DNA from 4 places in the Pseudomonas promysalinigenes genome. Region 2 is predicted to be linked to each of the others. Evidence: riboswitches for the same ligand, from Rfam matches in the RefSeq annotation. Region 2 holds a riboswitch; each other region holds the start of a gene.
The links. Region 2 has a riboswitch for cobalamin ahead of cobW (cobalamin biosynthesis protein CobW). Riboswitches for the same ligand answer to the same signal wherever they lie in the genome.
Positions count from the first base shown of each region.

Region 1: another riboswitch for cobalamin. It lies ahead of cobO (cob(I)yrinic acid a,c-diamide adenosyltransferase); the one in region 2 lies ahead of cobW (cobalamin biosynthesis protein CobW).
Region 3: another riboswitch for cobalamin. It lies ahead of HU725_RS09205 (ABC transporter substrate-binding protein); the one in region 2 lies ahead of cobW (cobalamin biosynthesis protein CobW).
Region 4: another riboswitch for cobalamin. It lies ahead of HU725_RS09215 (TonB-dependent receptor); the one in region 2 lies ahead of cobW (cobalamin biosynthesis protein CobW).

Region 1 is NZ_CP077094.1:1,238,184-1,241,444, forward strand. Features, by position in the region: gene HU725_RS05745 (C40 family peptidase) at 97-735, shown strand; gene HU725_RS05750 (C40 family peptidase) at 877-1,410, shown strand; cobalamin riboswitch at 1,471-1,691, shown strand; gene cobO (cob(I)yrinic acid a,c-diamide adenosyltransferase) at 1,811-2,422, shown strand; gene HU725_RS05760 (cobyrinic acid a,c-diamide synthase CobB) at 2,419-3,261, shown strand, end outside.
Region 2 is NZ_CP077094.1:2,566,388-2,569,648, reverse strand. Features, by position in the region: gene HU725_RS11640 (CbtA family protein) at 1-683, opposite strand, end outside; gene HU725_RS11635 (CbtB domain-containing protein) at 691-876, opposite strand; cobalamin riboswitch at 979-1,200, opposite strand; cobalamin riboswitch at 1,536-1,746, shown strand; gene cobW (cobalamin biosynthesis protein CobW) at 1,848-2,915, shown strand; gene cobN (cobaltochelatase subunit CobN) at 2,919-3,261, shown strand, end outside.
Region 3 is NZ_CP077094.1:2,018,379-2,021,639, forward strand. Features, by position in the region: gene HU725_RS09200 (FecCD family ABC transporter permease) at 1-936, opposite strand, end outside; gene HU725_RS09205 (ABC transporter substrate-binding protein) at 933-1,943, opposite strand; cobalamin riboswitch at 2,052-2,251, opposite strand; gene HU725_RS09210 (acetyltransferase domain-containing protein) at 2,280-3,261, opposite strand, start outside.
Region 4 is NZ_CP077094.1:2,022,322-2,025,582, reverse strand. Features, by position in the region: gene HU725_RS09225 (carboxymuconolactone decarboxylase family protein) at 61-405, shown strand; gene HU725_RS09220 (GNAT family N-acetyltransferase) at 484-1,053, shown strand; cobalamin riboswitch at 1,088-1,293, shown strand; gene HU725_RS09215 (TonB-dependent receptor) at 1,403-3,261, shown strand, end outside.

The DNA.
Region 1 (3,261 bases), 1.3 Mb from region 2:
ACGAAAAAGTCACATTTTTTTCGATAAAATTTGCAAATGGCCATGATAGAGGGCATAGTTCCCTCCCTCTAAAGGATTACTGACACGGTCGTGCCCATGCTAAAGCGCTTCGCACCCCTCGTGCCTCTCGCACTCGTGACCCTGCTTTTTGGCTGTGCGGCCCAAGGCCCAGTTTCCCAGCCCCAGGATCACACCCCGGTTGCCTCGCAGTCGGTCAACAAAGTCAAAGCCTCGCCTTCGTCGGTCTTCGGTGAAGAAGAGCAGGCCACTGAAGACGATCTGGAGGCCTTCTCCAGCAGCAAGCCGTACCAGCTTCCGGTGCTGGCAGACAGCATTCTGGAGCGTGGGATGTCGCTGATCGGCACTCGCTATCGCTTTGGCGGCACCTCTGAAGCGTCGGGCTTCGACTGCAGCGGTTTCATCGGTTATCTGTTCCGCGAGGAAGCTGGCATGAACCTGCCGCGCTCCACCCGCGAGATGATCAACGTCGATGCGCCGAAGGTGGCGCGCAATAAGCTCAAGCCAGGCGACCTGCTGTTCTTCAGCACCAATGGCCGTGGCCGTGTGAGCCACGCCGGTATCTACCTGGGTGACAACCAGTTCATCCACTCCAGCAGCCGTCGTAGCGGCGGTGTGCGCATCGACAGCCTCGGTGACCGCTACTGGAGCAAGACCTTCATCGAAGCCAAGCGTGCCTTGGCCATGGCGCCGACGACCAATATCGCGCGCAACTGATATCAAAATGATGTACCCTGCCACGGCGGTGTTGCTTGATAAAAAAAGCTCGCCGCCGTGCGCATTTACAGAAAGCGTCTAATCTAAATTCTCAACTCTTTTCGGCTCCGGCCGGTCGGTCTTTGACAGGAAGTTCTGGCCATGAAGATGATGGCGCGCTTCGCATTCCTTTCCATGGTGGCTTTACTTGCCGCCTGTTCTAGCCGTGCCCCGGCGCCTGCGCCTGTGGTTCAGCCCACCATCACCTACAGCCAGCCAGAGGGCTCGCCGCTGGCTGACGACGTGTTGATCCGTGCTATCGGCCTGGTGGGTACGCCTTACCGTTGGGGTGGCAATACACCGGATTCCGGGTTCGATTGCAGTGGCCTTATCGGTTACGTGTACCGCGATGCTGCTGGTATCAGCCTGCCACGTTCGACCCGCGAGATGATCGTGATGCGCGCGCCCACGGTGAGCATCAACGCCTTGCAGTCGGGCGACCTGGTGTTCTTCGCCACTGCCGGCGGTTCGCAAGTGAGTCACGCGGGCATTTATGTGGGCGAAGGGCGCTTCGTGCACGCGCCTTCCACTGGCGGTACCGTACGCTTGGATTACCTGTCCAACAGCTACTGGGCCAAAGCCTATCTGCAGGCCAAGCGTGTGATTCCCCAGGAGCACCTGGCGCAGAATCGCTGAGGGAACACCGGGTTCCTCTGCATGGCCACGCCGATTGACGGTCCCGGTGCAACCCTCTAACCTTCGCGGCGTGTTTCAGGTGCCCTGCCAGCTTCGACTGGGCAGGGTGAAACTGGGAAGCCGGTGGTCGCCAGCATGGCGCGATTCCGGCGCTGCCCCCGCAACGGTAAATGAGTGACGGCCGCGCAGTGCCACTGGGTGTGAACACCCGGGAAGGCGCGTAGCCCTGGGCCCACGGCCCGCTCATGAGCCCGGAGACCGGCCTGATACTGCCAACGGCATCACGGAGGGTGATGTGCGGTGCATCGCGGCCTCGGCCGTGGCTGCTGCGCGTTCTCCGTCTGCCCGCCTTTTACCTGCCGCCACTGCCCACGTGGCCGCAGCCTGCGGAGAACCTTCCATGAGCGAATTCACCGAACGCGACGAGCGCCACCTGGCGCGTATGCAGCGCAAGAAGGCGGTCATCGACGAGCGCATCGCCAATTCCCCCAACGAGTGCGGCTTGCTGCTGGTGCTCACCGGCAACGGCAAGGGCAAGAGCAGCTCGGCGTTCGGTATGCTTGCCCGTGCCCTGGGCCATGGCATGCAGTGCGGGGTGGTGCAGTTCATCAAAGGCCGCAACAGCACTGGCGAGGAGCTGTTCTTCCGTCGCTTCCCCGAGCAGGTGCGCTACCACGTGATGGGTGAGGGCTTCACTTGGGAAACCCAGGATCGTCAGCGTGACATCGCTGCCGCCCAGGCGGCATGGGCGGTCTCGCGCCAGCTGCTGCAAGACCCGAACGTGCAGTTCGTAGTGCTCGACGAGCTCAATATCGCGCTCAAGCACGGCTATCTCGACCTGGACCAGGTGCTCACTGACATTCAGGCCCGGCCACCGATGCAGCATGTGATCGTCACCGGTCGCGCGGCCAAGCCTGAAATGGTCGAGCTGGCCGATACCGTCACCGAGATGGGCATGCTCAAGCATGCCTTCCAGGCCGGGGTCCGCGCACAGAAGGGCGTCGAATTGTGAGTGAACCCCGCAGCTGTCCAGCGGTGCTGATCGCGGCACCTGCCTCTGGCCAGGGCAAGACTACCGTGACCGCGGCCTTGGCCCGCTTGCACCGTAACCTGGGCCGCAAGGTACGGGTATTCAAATGCGGCCCGGACTTTCTCGACCCGATGATCCTCGAGCGCGCCAGTGGTGCCCCGGTGTACCAGCTCGATCTGTGGATGATCGGTGCTCAGGAGAGCCGTCGGTTGCTGTGGCAAGCCGCACAAGAGGCAGACCTGATTTTGATCGAAGGCGTGATGGGCCTGTTCGACGGCACCCCATCGAGTGCCGATCTGGCACGACACTTTGGAGTGCCGGTGTTGGCGGTCATCGATGGCACGGCCATGGCCCAAACTTTTGGCGCCCTGGCATTGGGCCTGGCACGTTACCAGGCCGACCTGCCCTTCGCTGGCGTACTGGCCAACCGTGTCGGCAGCCTACGTCACGCGCAATTGCTCGAAGGTAGCCTGACCGAGGGCCTGCGCTGGTATGGCGGCCTGTCGCGCGAGCGTGGCATCGAGTTGCCCAGCCGGCACCTGGGGTTGGTCCAGGCCAGCGAGTTGAATGACCTCGATGCCCGCCTGGATGCGGCTGCGCAAGCCTTGGGTGCCAGCTGCGACGCCGCGTTGCCACCGCCGGTTACGTTCGCCGCGCCGGCGCCGCAGGGGTGCACCGCAACCCTCGATGGGGTGCGGATCGGCGTGGCACGTGATGAAGCCTTTGCCTTTATCTACGGCGCCAACCTTGACCTGTTGCGCCAGCTTGGCGCTGAGCTGGTGTTCTTCTCGCCTCTGCATGACCGGGCACTGCCCGCGGTA
Region 2 (3,261 bases):
CTGGCGCGGCGATAGAGCCAGGCACTGAGTAAACCCAGCGCTATCCAGAACGCTGCGTTGGTCAGCCAGGAGGCGATCTTGAACTGGGTTTCCAGGGCTTGCGGCGCCAGGCTCTCGTGAACGTCGGGCTGTGGCGCCCCGATCACATGGGGCACTACCAGCAAGACGGCACCTAGCGCCTTGAGCAGGCCATGGCGGGCGAATACCAGCAGTGCCAGGCCGGTGGCGGTGGCGGCGGCCGTGCCGATCCACCAGCTCTGGCGCTGACCCAGATCCGCAGCGGCGGTGCCGGGTAATTCTGGCGGCAAGCCCAGGGTGGGGGCCAGGCAGAACACGGCAAAACCGGCCAACCCCCAGAGCGCCCCAGTGCTGGTGCGGCCTGGTTCGCGCAGGCTGTAAAGGGCGGCGAGGATCAGTGCGAAGCCGACCGCAACCACCAGGTTGCCGCCCGTCGTGGAGAGGATGCGCTGCCAACCATCTTCTGGCGACCAGGCTTCTTCACTGTGGCTGTGCCCGGCGTTCGCCTCTGCGTCATGGCTATGGTGCTCGGCGCTAGGGGCGGCAGTTTCATAGGTTTCCGCTTGGAGGATCAGTGGTGCGACCCAGAAGCTTTGCAGCACTGTCAGCAGCAAGGCTGCGAGCAGGCCGCTGAACCCGGCGGTGCTGGCGATACGCTTGATCATGATGGCCTCAGTGGCAAGGGAAGGCGGCGCTGTGGCGGGTGTCGTGTGCGGCGTTGTGCACGGCCTCTATGTGCGAGAAGCCGGCAAAATACACTAGGCACAGACCTAGAAGGCTGGCGCCTATAGCGATGGCCATGCGTTGGCTGAGGGAAACCTGTGTAGCGATGCTGTGATTGGCGCTGGTGACTGGCATGATGCGATCCTCTGCTTTGCTTTTGTCAGTGCAATGGGCACGAGCGCGGCAGCCCCGGTTGCCAGACAACCAGGGGGATGCGACAGCGCCCGCCCACCGCGGGGTGTTCATGAGCGCCAGGCCGGTCTCCGGGCTTGCGAGGAGGAGCATGGCTCCTTGAAAAGCATCACCTTCCCATGCACTACGCACTGGCACAGTGGTCTTGATGCTTCGCTCGCTTACCGTTGCGGGGGCAGCATCGGGTTTGCCTGGCCCTGGCGAGGGCCTGAGACGCACCGATTTCCCGTTTCACCCCAAGGGGGCACCTGACGCAAGGCATAAGGAGAGCACGGGGCGGTGGTGGCGTCAAATCCAATAAACCGGCTCGCGCTTGCGCTCGCTTCAACACCTGCAATTCTTGCTCTTGCTCTTGCTCTTGCTCTTGCTCTTGCTCTTGCTCTTGGCTTTTGCTTCTAAGCGCACGGTAGTTCAGGCGACACAGATTGCGACTTCAGGAGGCCGGAGTGAGGCCTCCTGAAGTCGCATTCGGCGCTTGCTGAACTACCGCGCGCTTAAAAGCAAAAGCAGAGGAGGGCAAAAGCAATGCAACAGCAGGGCAAAACAAGGCCAAATGCCTATGCAGGAGCGTGGACGATAGTTGACCACCTGCCACCCCCCGCGTAGCCTTGCTGCTTCGAGGTTCTTCGGCCAGGCCGAAGCTAAGACGGGAACGCGGTTGAAGCCGCGGCTGCCCCCGCAACTGTAGGCACCGACAATGGATCGACACAGCCACTGCGCCAACGCGCGGGAAGGCGTCCATCCGCCACTAAGCCGTTCGCACGGCAATGGTACGGTGCAAGCCAGGAGACCTGCCTCGTTCACGATTTCGACTTTCAACCGGGCGGGGTGATCCGGTGGCGAACGAGCCCGGCCAGCTTGGCCTGCGGCTATCGTCCCGTGTGCCCGCGCTAACCTGCCAAGGGCAACACGACATGAAAACATTGGCCAAGCTCCCCGTCACTATCGTTACAGGCTTCCTCGGCTCAGGCAAAACCACGCTGCTGCGCCACATGCTCGATAACGCCCAAGGCCGCCGCATCGCGGTCATCGTCAACGAGTTCGGTGAGCTGGGCATCGACGGCGAAATCCTCAAACAGTGCAGTATCGGTTGCACCGAAGAAGAAGCCAGCGGCCGCGTTTATGAGCTTGCCAACGGCTGCCTGTGCTGCACGGTCCAAGAAGAATTCTTCCCCGTCATGCGTGAACTCGTGGCGCGTCGCGGCGACCTTGATCACATCCTCATCGAAACCAGCGGCCTGGCCCTGCCAAAGCCGTTGGTACAAGCCTTCCAGTGGCCAGAAATTCGCAATGCCTGCACCGTCGACGCGGTCATCACTGTGGTCGATAGCCCAGCCGTGGCCGCTGGCACCTTCGCTGCCTACCCAGAACAAGTCGATGCGCAACGCAAGCTCGACCCCAACCTCGATCATGAGTCGCCCCTGCACGAATTGTTCGCCGACCAGCTGGCCAGCGCTGATCTGGTGGTGCTCAACAAAGCCGACCTGATCGATGCCCAAGGCCTGGCCAAGGTCCGTGCCGAAGTGGCCGAGGAGCTGCCGCCAGCGGTCAAGGTCATCGAGGCCAGCAGCGGCCGCCTGCCGCTGGACGTGTTGCTGGGCATCGGTGCGCAGTCAGAAGTGCATATCGATGGCCGCCGCACGCATCACGATTCGCACCATGACGGCGACGACCATGATAACCACGATCACGACGCTTTCGATTCGATCTCCATCGACCTGCCCGAGGCGGACGAAAGCTTGCTTCTCGATGCCTTGACCCAACTGGTGGTCGAGTTCGGCATCCTGCGTGCCAAAGGCTTCGCGGCCATCCCTGGCAAGCCAATGCGCCTGCTGGTGCAAGGGGTCGGTACACGCTTCGACAAACATTTCGACCGTGCCTGGCGCGCCGACGAGCCCCGCATCACGCGTTTGGTATTGATCGGTCAGGACCTGGACCCTGGGCAGCTTGAAGCTCGCCTGCGCAAGGCGCTGGGCGCCTGACCCATGCACCTGCTGCGGACCCAGCCCGGTGGTTTCGTACCGGACGACAGCATAGCCGATCTCGGCCAGACGCCCGCTGAGCTGGTGATTCTCTGTAGCGGTGATTCGCACTTGGCATTGCTTGCCGAAACCGCTGAGCAGCTCCCTGACGATTTCCCCAGCATGCGTCTGGCCAATCCGATGCAGGTGCAGAACCATGCTTCGGTCGACCTGTATGTGGATCGGGTGCTGCGCCATGCCAAGCTGATTCTGGTATCGCTGCACGGAGGCGTCGGTTACTGGCGCTATGGTGTAGAGCAGTTGGTGGAACTTGCCTCGCGCGGCGTGCAATTGATTCTGGTGCCTG
Region 3 (3,261 bases), 550 kb from region 2:
GACCTGGCCGGCGATCAGGGTGCGCGACAGGATATCGGCGGCAATCAGGAACAATGCCCCACCCAGGGCGCTGGCAGGTAGCAATCGGCCGTGGCCTGGGCCTAGCAGCAGGCGCAAGGCGTGGGGTATCACCAGGCCAACGAAGCCGATGGCGCCGACGATCGAGACCATCACCGCCGTCACCAGCGCCGCGCAGCTGATCAGTAGCAACTGGCTGCGGCGCACCGCGATGCCCAGAGACGCCGCCGAGTCAGAGCCGAACGTAAAAGCGTCCAGCGCGCGGCGGTGCCACAGGCACACCACCAAGCCGAACAGGGCTGCAGGGAAGGCCAGCCATACCGAGGGCCAGCGTACGCCGCTGAGGTTGCCCAGCAGCCAGAACAGAATGCCTCGGGCTTGCTCGGCGGTGGCTGATTGGGTGATGAGCAAGGCGGTGAGGGCATTGAACAACTGTGAGCCAGCGATGCCGGCGAGAATTACCTGTGCGTTGTTGCTGTCGGGCCCAGCGGCGCGGGCCAGCACCAGTACCAGGGTGAACGCGGCAAGGGCCCCAAGGAAGGCACCGCCAGACATACTCAGGGCCGCACTGCCAAGCCCCAGCAGCCCCACCAGCACTGCGCCGGTGGAGGCTCCGGCCGAAAGGCCCAGCAGGTAAGGTTCGGCTAGCGGGTTGCGCAGTAGTGCCTGGAGAATGACCCCGCAAGTGGCCAGGCCTGCACCGCAGGCTGCGGCGACCAGCGAGCGGGTCAGGCGGTAGTTCCAGACGATACCGGCATCGATCGGATCGACCGGATAGCCGGCTTGCCACAGGTGATTGGCCAGCACCTGGCCGACGACGCTTGGCTGCAAGTGGGTCTCACCGATGACCGTGCCGGCCAGCACGGCAGCGAGCAAGGCCAGCAGGGCCAGCGTGCTGTAGAGCAGTGCTTTGATCATTGCGCCGCGTGACCACTGGCGAAGGCTGCAGATAACGTTTGCAGCCCACGGAACAGGCGGATTCCGGCCTGCATCGCTTCGGCGTCGAGCAGGATGATACGGTTATGCTTCACCGCATCCATGTGCTTTGTCACCGGGTCCTTGCGAAGGAATTCGAGCTTTTTCTTATAGTCATCGGCAGGGTAGCGACGGCGGTCCATGCGCGCGATGATCAGCCAGGTAGGGTTGGCCTTGGCCAAGGTTTCCCAGCCTACGGTCGGCCACTCTTCGGTCGAATCGACTACGTTGCGCACCCCCAGCGTGCGCAGCATGAAGTCAGCTACGCCCTGGCGGCCGGCCACATATGGGGCGGCGGCGAGTTCGCTGCTGGAGAACCAGAACAGTGCCGAAGTTTTGCTCAGGTCTTTGTCGCGCAGTTGCAGCCTGGCGCTGGCCAGGCGTGCTTTGAGGTCGGCATTGAGGGCTGCGCCGCGCTCCTGCACGTCGAAGATCTCGGCCAGCTGGCTGACACTTTTGTAGATGCTGTCGACCTGAAACGCCTGCAGACGAGTGCCGTCGGCACCCACCAGGTTGTCCTTGCCCTCGCAGTCCGAAGGCAGCAGGTAGGTTGCAATGCCCAACTCAGCGAACTGCTCGCGGGTAGCCACCGCCCCCTGAGCGCCCACCATCCACTCGAATTGCACGGCCACCAATTGAGGACGCTTGGCCACGACTGCCTCGAAACTCGGCTCGTTGTCGGCCAGGCGCGGTACCCTGGCATTGACTGCCTGGTATTCGGGCAGCACGTTGTTGAACCACAGTGAGGTACCGGCCAGCTTGTCGCCAAGGCCCAGCGCATAGAGCATTTCGCTGCCTGCCTGGCCGATGGTGACCGCACGCTCCGGGGCTTGGGCGAACGTCTGCGGCATACCGCAGTTCTCAAGGGTCAGCGGATAGTGAGTGGTACCGGCCTGGGCCAGGCCGGTGAAGCTCAGGCTTGCAAGCCAGGCTATAAGACGGGGCAGCATGCGGGGCGATCTCCTGACGGACAGTTCTGGTGAGGAACGCACGGACAGGCATCGCCGGCCCCCTGCTGGCGCAGAGGCAACCCGGATAGCCATCCCGGACACCCCGCCGGTTGGTGATATGCGCCGGCAGGTCTCCTGACTGGTGCGTCCTCGCCCGGCTCCAGCCTTCCCGGATCGAATCACCCAGTGGCATCGATGGAGCAGGCTCGGCACCTACAGTTGCGGGGGCAGTTCCGATTGGCACGCCATGGGCGAGCCCGGGATTCCCTATTGATTCCGTGATGGAAACCGGCGGGCGGCATGGTAGACCATCAAGCCGCCGGGCAAAAGGTCAAATCAGAAGTACTTCAGCCAAGCGATATCGCGCCGGCGTGCCTTGAGCCGGGCGAACCCACGCACCGGCACGTACAGCGCCCCAGCCAGCAGCAGCGACATCAGCCACACCGCGCCGATGCTGTCAAAGCCAAAGTGCTCACCGTGGTTATGGCCCCACAGCGCCGTACCGGCCAGGTACAGCAGTTTGAGCACGTACAGGTGCAGCAGATAGAAGAACATCGGCGCTGCACCTAGCACTGCCAAAGCACTGATCCAGCGGGCATGCCCTGCGCGTTCGAAGGCGCGGAGCAACAGCATGCCGCAGCCCAGGGTCAGCGCCAGAAACAGCAGCGAGGGTGGGTATTTGGTGATGTTGAAAAAGCTCATCAGCGTCTGCGTAATGGTCGGGTAGCCGGCCCACGGCGCATCACCGTAGCCGTTATACAGGCGCAATACCATGAACCCGAGCAGGGCGACGGCGCCGGCCACCAACAGCCGGTGCTGACGCTGGCCGGCATCGCTGCCTTGGGCGAACCACGGGCCGAGGGCATACCCCAAAGCGATCACTCCTATCCATGGCAATACCGGATAGGACGTGCGCAAGCGCAGGCCGTCGGTCACGTCTAGCCAGCTTCGGTCGTGCAGCATCGCCCAGGGCACATGCAAGGCCGACTCCACACCGAAGTGCAGGTTGTCGAGCAGGTTGTGGCCAGCAATGATCAGTGCTGCCAAGCCCAACAGGGCAGGGCGCGGCAGCCAGACCAACAGCGACAGGGCGATCATGCTTATCCCTATGGCCCAGATGACCTGCAGGTAAATCACGCCCGGTGGCAGTTCGAAGGTCCAGGCAAAGTTGACCAAGGTGAACTCCAACACCACCAGGAACAGTCCGCGCTTGAACAAAAACCCTGACACCTCGCCACGGCCCTGATACTTCTCACCATACAACCACGCCGACAGCCCCGTGAGCAGAACGAATACCGGCGCGCACAGGTGGGCCAGG
Region 4 (3,261 bases), 540 kb from region 2:
GATAGGCGCGAATTCGGCTAGCCTGAAAGCTCCCCCTGCAACCTTACCAAGGTGAAGACGATGAGCATGATGGACTGGGACGCCTACCGTAAGCAGCTGATGGCCGGCATCGGCGACCTCAAGCAACTGTCCCCCGACACTGTCGCCGGCTACATGACTGCCAGTGGCGCCGGCGCCAAGACCAACCACCTGGACGCCAAGACCCGCGAACTGATTTCACTGGCCGTGGCCGTTACCACCCGCTGCGACGGCTGCATCGCGGTGCATTCCCAACAGGCTGTCAAGCACGGTGCTACCCGCGAGGAAATCGCCGAGGCCCTCGGTGTGGCTGTAGCCATGAATGCCGGCGCCGCCCTGGTTTACTCGGCTCGGGCCCTGGATGCGGTGGGCAAGGCCGACGGCTGATGCCTTACGGCGTCGGTGCCCTTGCGCGTCGGCGCCGCGCCAACCAGACTTGGCGGCCTAGCCACTGCAGGAACCGCCATGATCCATATCCGCCCCATGACGCCGGAAGACTTCGAGCGTTTCTGGCCAACTTTCCAGGCCATCGCCCAGGCCCGTGAAACCTATGCCTACGACCCTGACCTGACATTCGAGCAGGCACGCCAGCTATGGCTGCACCTGCCCCTGCACACGCTGCTGGCTGAAGAAGACGGTGAACTGCTTGGATCCTACTACCTCAAGGCCAATGCTGCCGGCCCAGGCGCCCATGTGGGCAACTGCGGTTACATGGTCTGCGAGGCTGCCCGCGGGCGGGGCGTAGCAAGGCTGATGTGCGAACATTCCCAGAAACTGGCGCGACAGGAAGGGTTTTTGGCGCTGCAGTTCAATTCGGTCGTCGCGAGCAACGAAGTGGCTGTGGCGCTGTGGACGCAGCTAGGCTTCGAAACCGTTGGCCGCCTGCCCAAAGCCTACCGCCACGCCCGCCTTGGCCTGGTCGATTGCCTGGTGATGTACAAATGGCTGGCCGATGAACCGGTGGTAGAGAAACCAGCCCTGTTGATCGGACGCAAAAATATTGAGGCGCGCGTATCGCGCCGTCGCGGGCGCTGATTCACGGATTTGACGCGCCGGCCATTCGATGGTCAGATGCGCGCCAGTTTCAGGTGCCCTGCGCCGCCGTGCGCAGGGTGAAACGGGAAGCCGGTGCGTCGTGGTTCACGACAAGTCCGGCGCTGCCCCCGCAACGGTAAGCGAGCGATGCCTTCGATACACCACTGTGCGCCTGCATGGGAAGGTGAAGGTATCACGCCCCTCGCAAGCCCGGAGACCGGCCTGAAGCTTCACTTGGCAACCCGCGGTGGGCGGGCGCAGGCCGGTATCCGCGTGTGCGCCAGCGTGCGCGGTGCGCCTTTGCGTGTTTTCCACCGGGATCCATTCATTCCTGCTGCAGTGGAACGACATGTCCCGACTCATCAAGCTTCATCCCCTGGCGGCCTGTTTGGCCGTGACCTTGCCAGTACTGGCCGACGAACCTGTGCTGAACCTCCCCTCCACAGCTGTCACCGATAGCCGTGACCCACAACGCGTCGACCTGGCCACCCCCACTGACGCCGGCTCGCGGCTGAACCTCAGCGCCCTGGATACACCTGCCAGTACCAGCAGCATCACGGCCAGCCAGATCGAGCAGCGCAATAACCTCACCGTTCAGGACGCAGTGACCCGATCGCCCGGCATCACCTTCATCGGCAACCCCGGCGACGGCGGCACTGGCCTGTCAGCACGCGGCTTCACAGGCCATGGATCTGTGATGACCCTGTTCGACGGCGCGCGCCTGTACACCGGGGCCGGCACTCAGACGTTTCCGGTCGACCCGTGGATGGTCGAGCAGATCGATGTGATTCGCGGCCCGGCCTCGGTACTGTATGGTGAGGGCGCCACCGGGGCAGTGATCAACGTAATCCCGAAAAAACCATGGGTTGGCGAGGTTCGCAACCACCTGCGCCTGGGCTATGGCTCCTGGGATCGCCAGCAGTTGGGCCTGGACAGCGGCGGCAGCCTCAGTGAGCGCTTGAGCTACCGCCTGACACTCAACCAGCAAGCGGGCAATGGCTGGGTCGACCGCACAGATTCCCGTAGCCTGGCGCTCAGTGCCGCAGCGCGCTTTGACGCCAGCGAGGACCTCAGCTTCACCCTCGCCCACGAACGGGGCGACGCCCAGCCGGCCAATTACTACGGCACGCCGTTGATCGATGGCCACTACCGCAACAGCCTGCGCAAGAAGAACTACAACATTCGCAACGATGTGCAGCGCTACCACGACGAGTGGACGCGTTTGACTACCGACTGGACGCTGACCGATCACGTCAGCGCCAGCAACCAGCTGTATTACATCAAGAGCCGCCGTCACTGGCGCAATGCCGAGAACTACAGCTGGGACGCAGCGCGAGAGCAACTGGAGCGCCAGAGCTACCTGCAAATCAGGCACAACCAGGAGCAGATTGGCGATCGCCAGACCTTCAGCTTCGATCATCAGCTGTTCGGGCTGCCAAGCAGGACGCTGATTGGCGCCGAGTACAACAAGGTGCGCTTCAACGTCGACAGCAACCGGCCTTATAACGACGTGGGTGCAGACTACATCGACCCATGGCAGCCAGCCGCTGGCTGGTTCCATAGCGATTCGCCAACCCGTGCGCAGACGCTGTCCACTACCCACACTTTCGCCCTGTTCGCCGAGAACCGCTTGCAGCTGAGCGAGCGCTTGTCGCTGGTGACGGGCGTGCGTCGCGACCAGAATCACATCGAGCGCGACAACCTTGTCGATGCCAGCCGCAGTGACCGCAGCCTGCAGGGTGGCAACTGGCGCGCTGGGCTGGTGTTCGCAGTCACTGATGATCTGTCGCTGTATGGCCAGTACAGCACCAGTGAAGACGGCGTGGACAACCTGATCAGCCTGGCCCCGTCCCAGATGCACTATCACCTGACCGAGGCCAGACAGACTGAGTTGGGCCTCAAGCAGCGCTTCTGGGACAGTCGGGGCGAATGGACCCTGGCAGCCTTCCATATCGTCAAGAACAAGCTGCTGGTGGCTGACCCGATCAGCCACGAGGCCCAGCAAGCCGGGCAGCAGACGTCCGATGGCCTGGAAGCTTCTGTGGAATTGGCCCTGGGGCAGCGCTGGCAGCTATCGGCGAATGCAGCGCTGGTACGTGCCAAGTTCGATGATTTTGACGAGCTGGTCGATGGCGTGCCCCAAAGCCGTGCGGGTAACCGGCCTGCCAATGTGCCGCGGCGCACGGCCAACCTGTGGCTGAGTAAAAG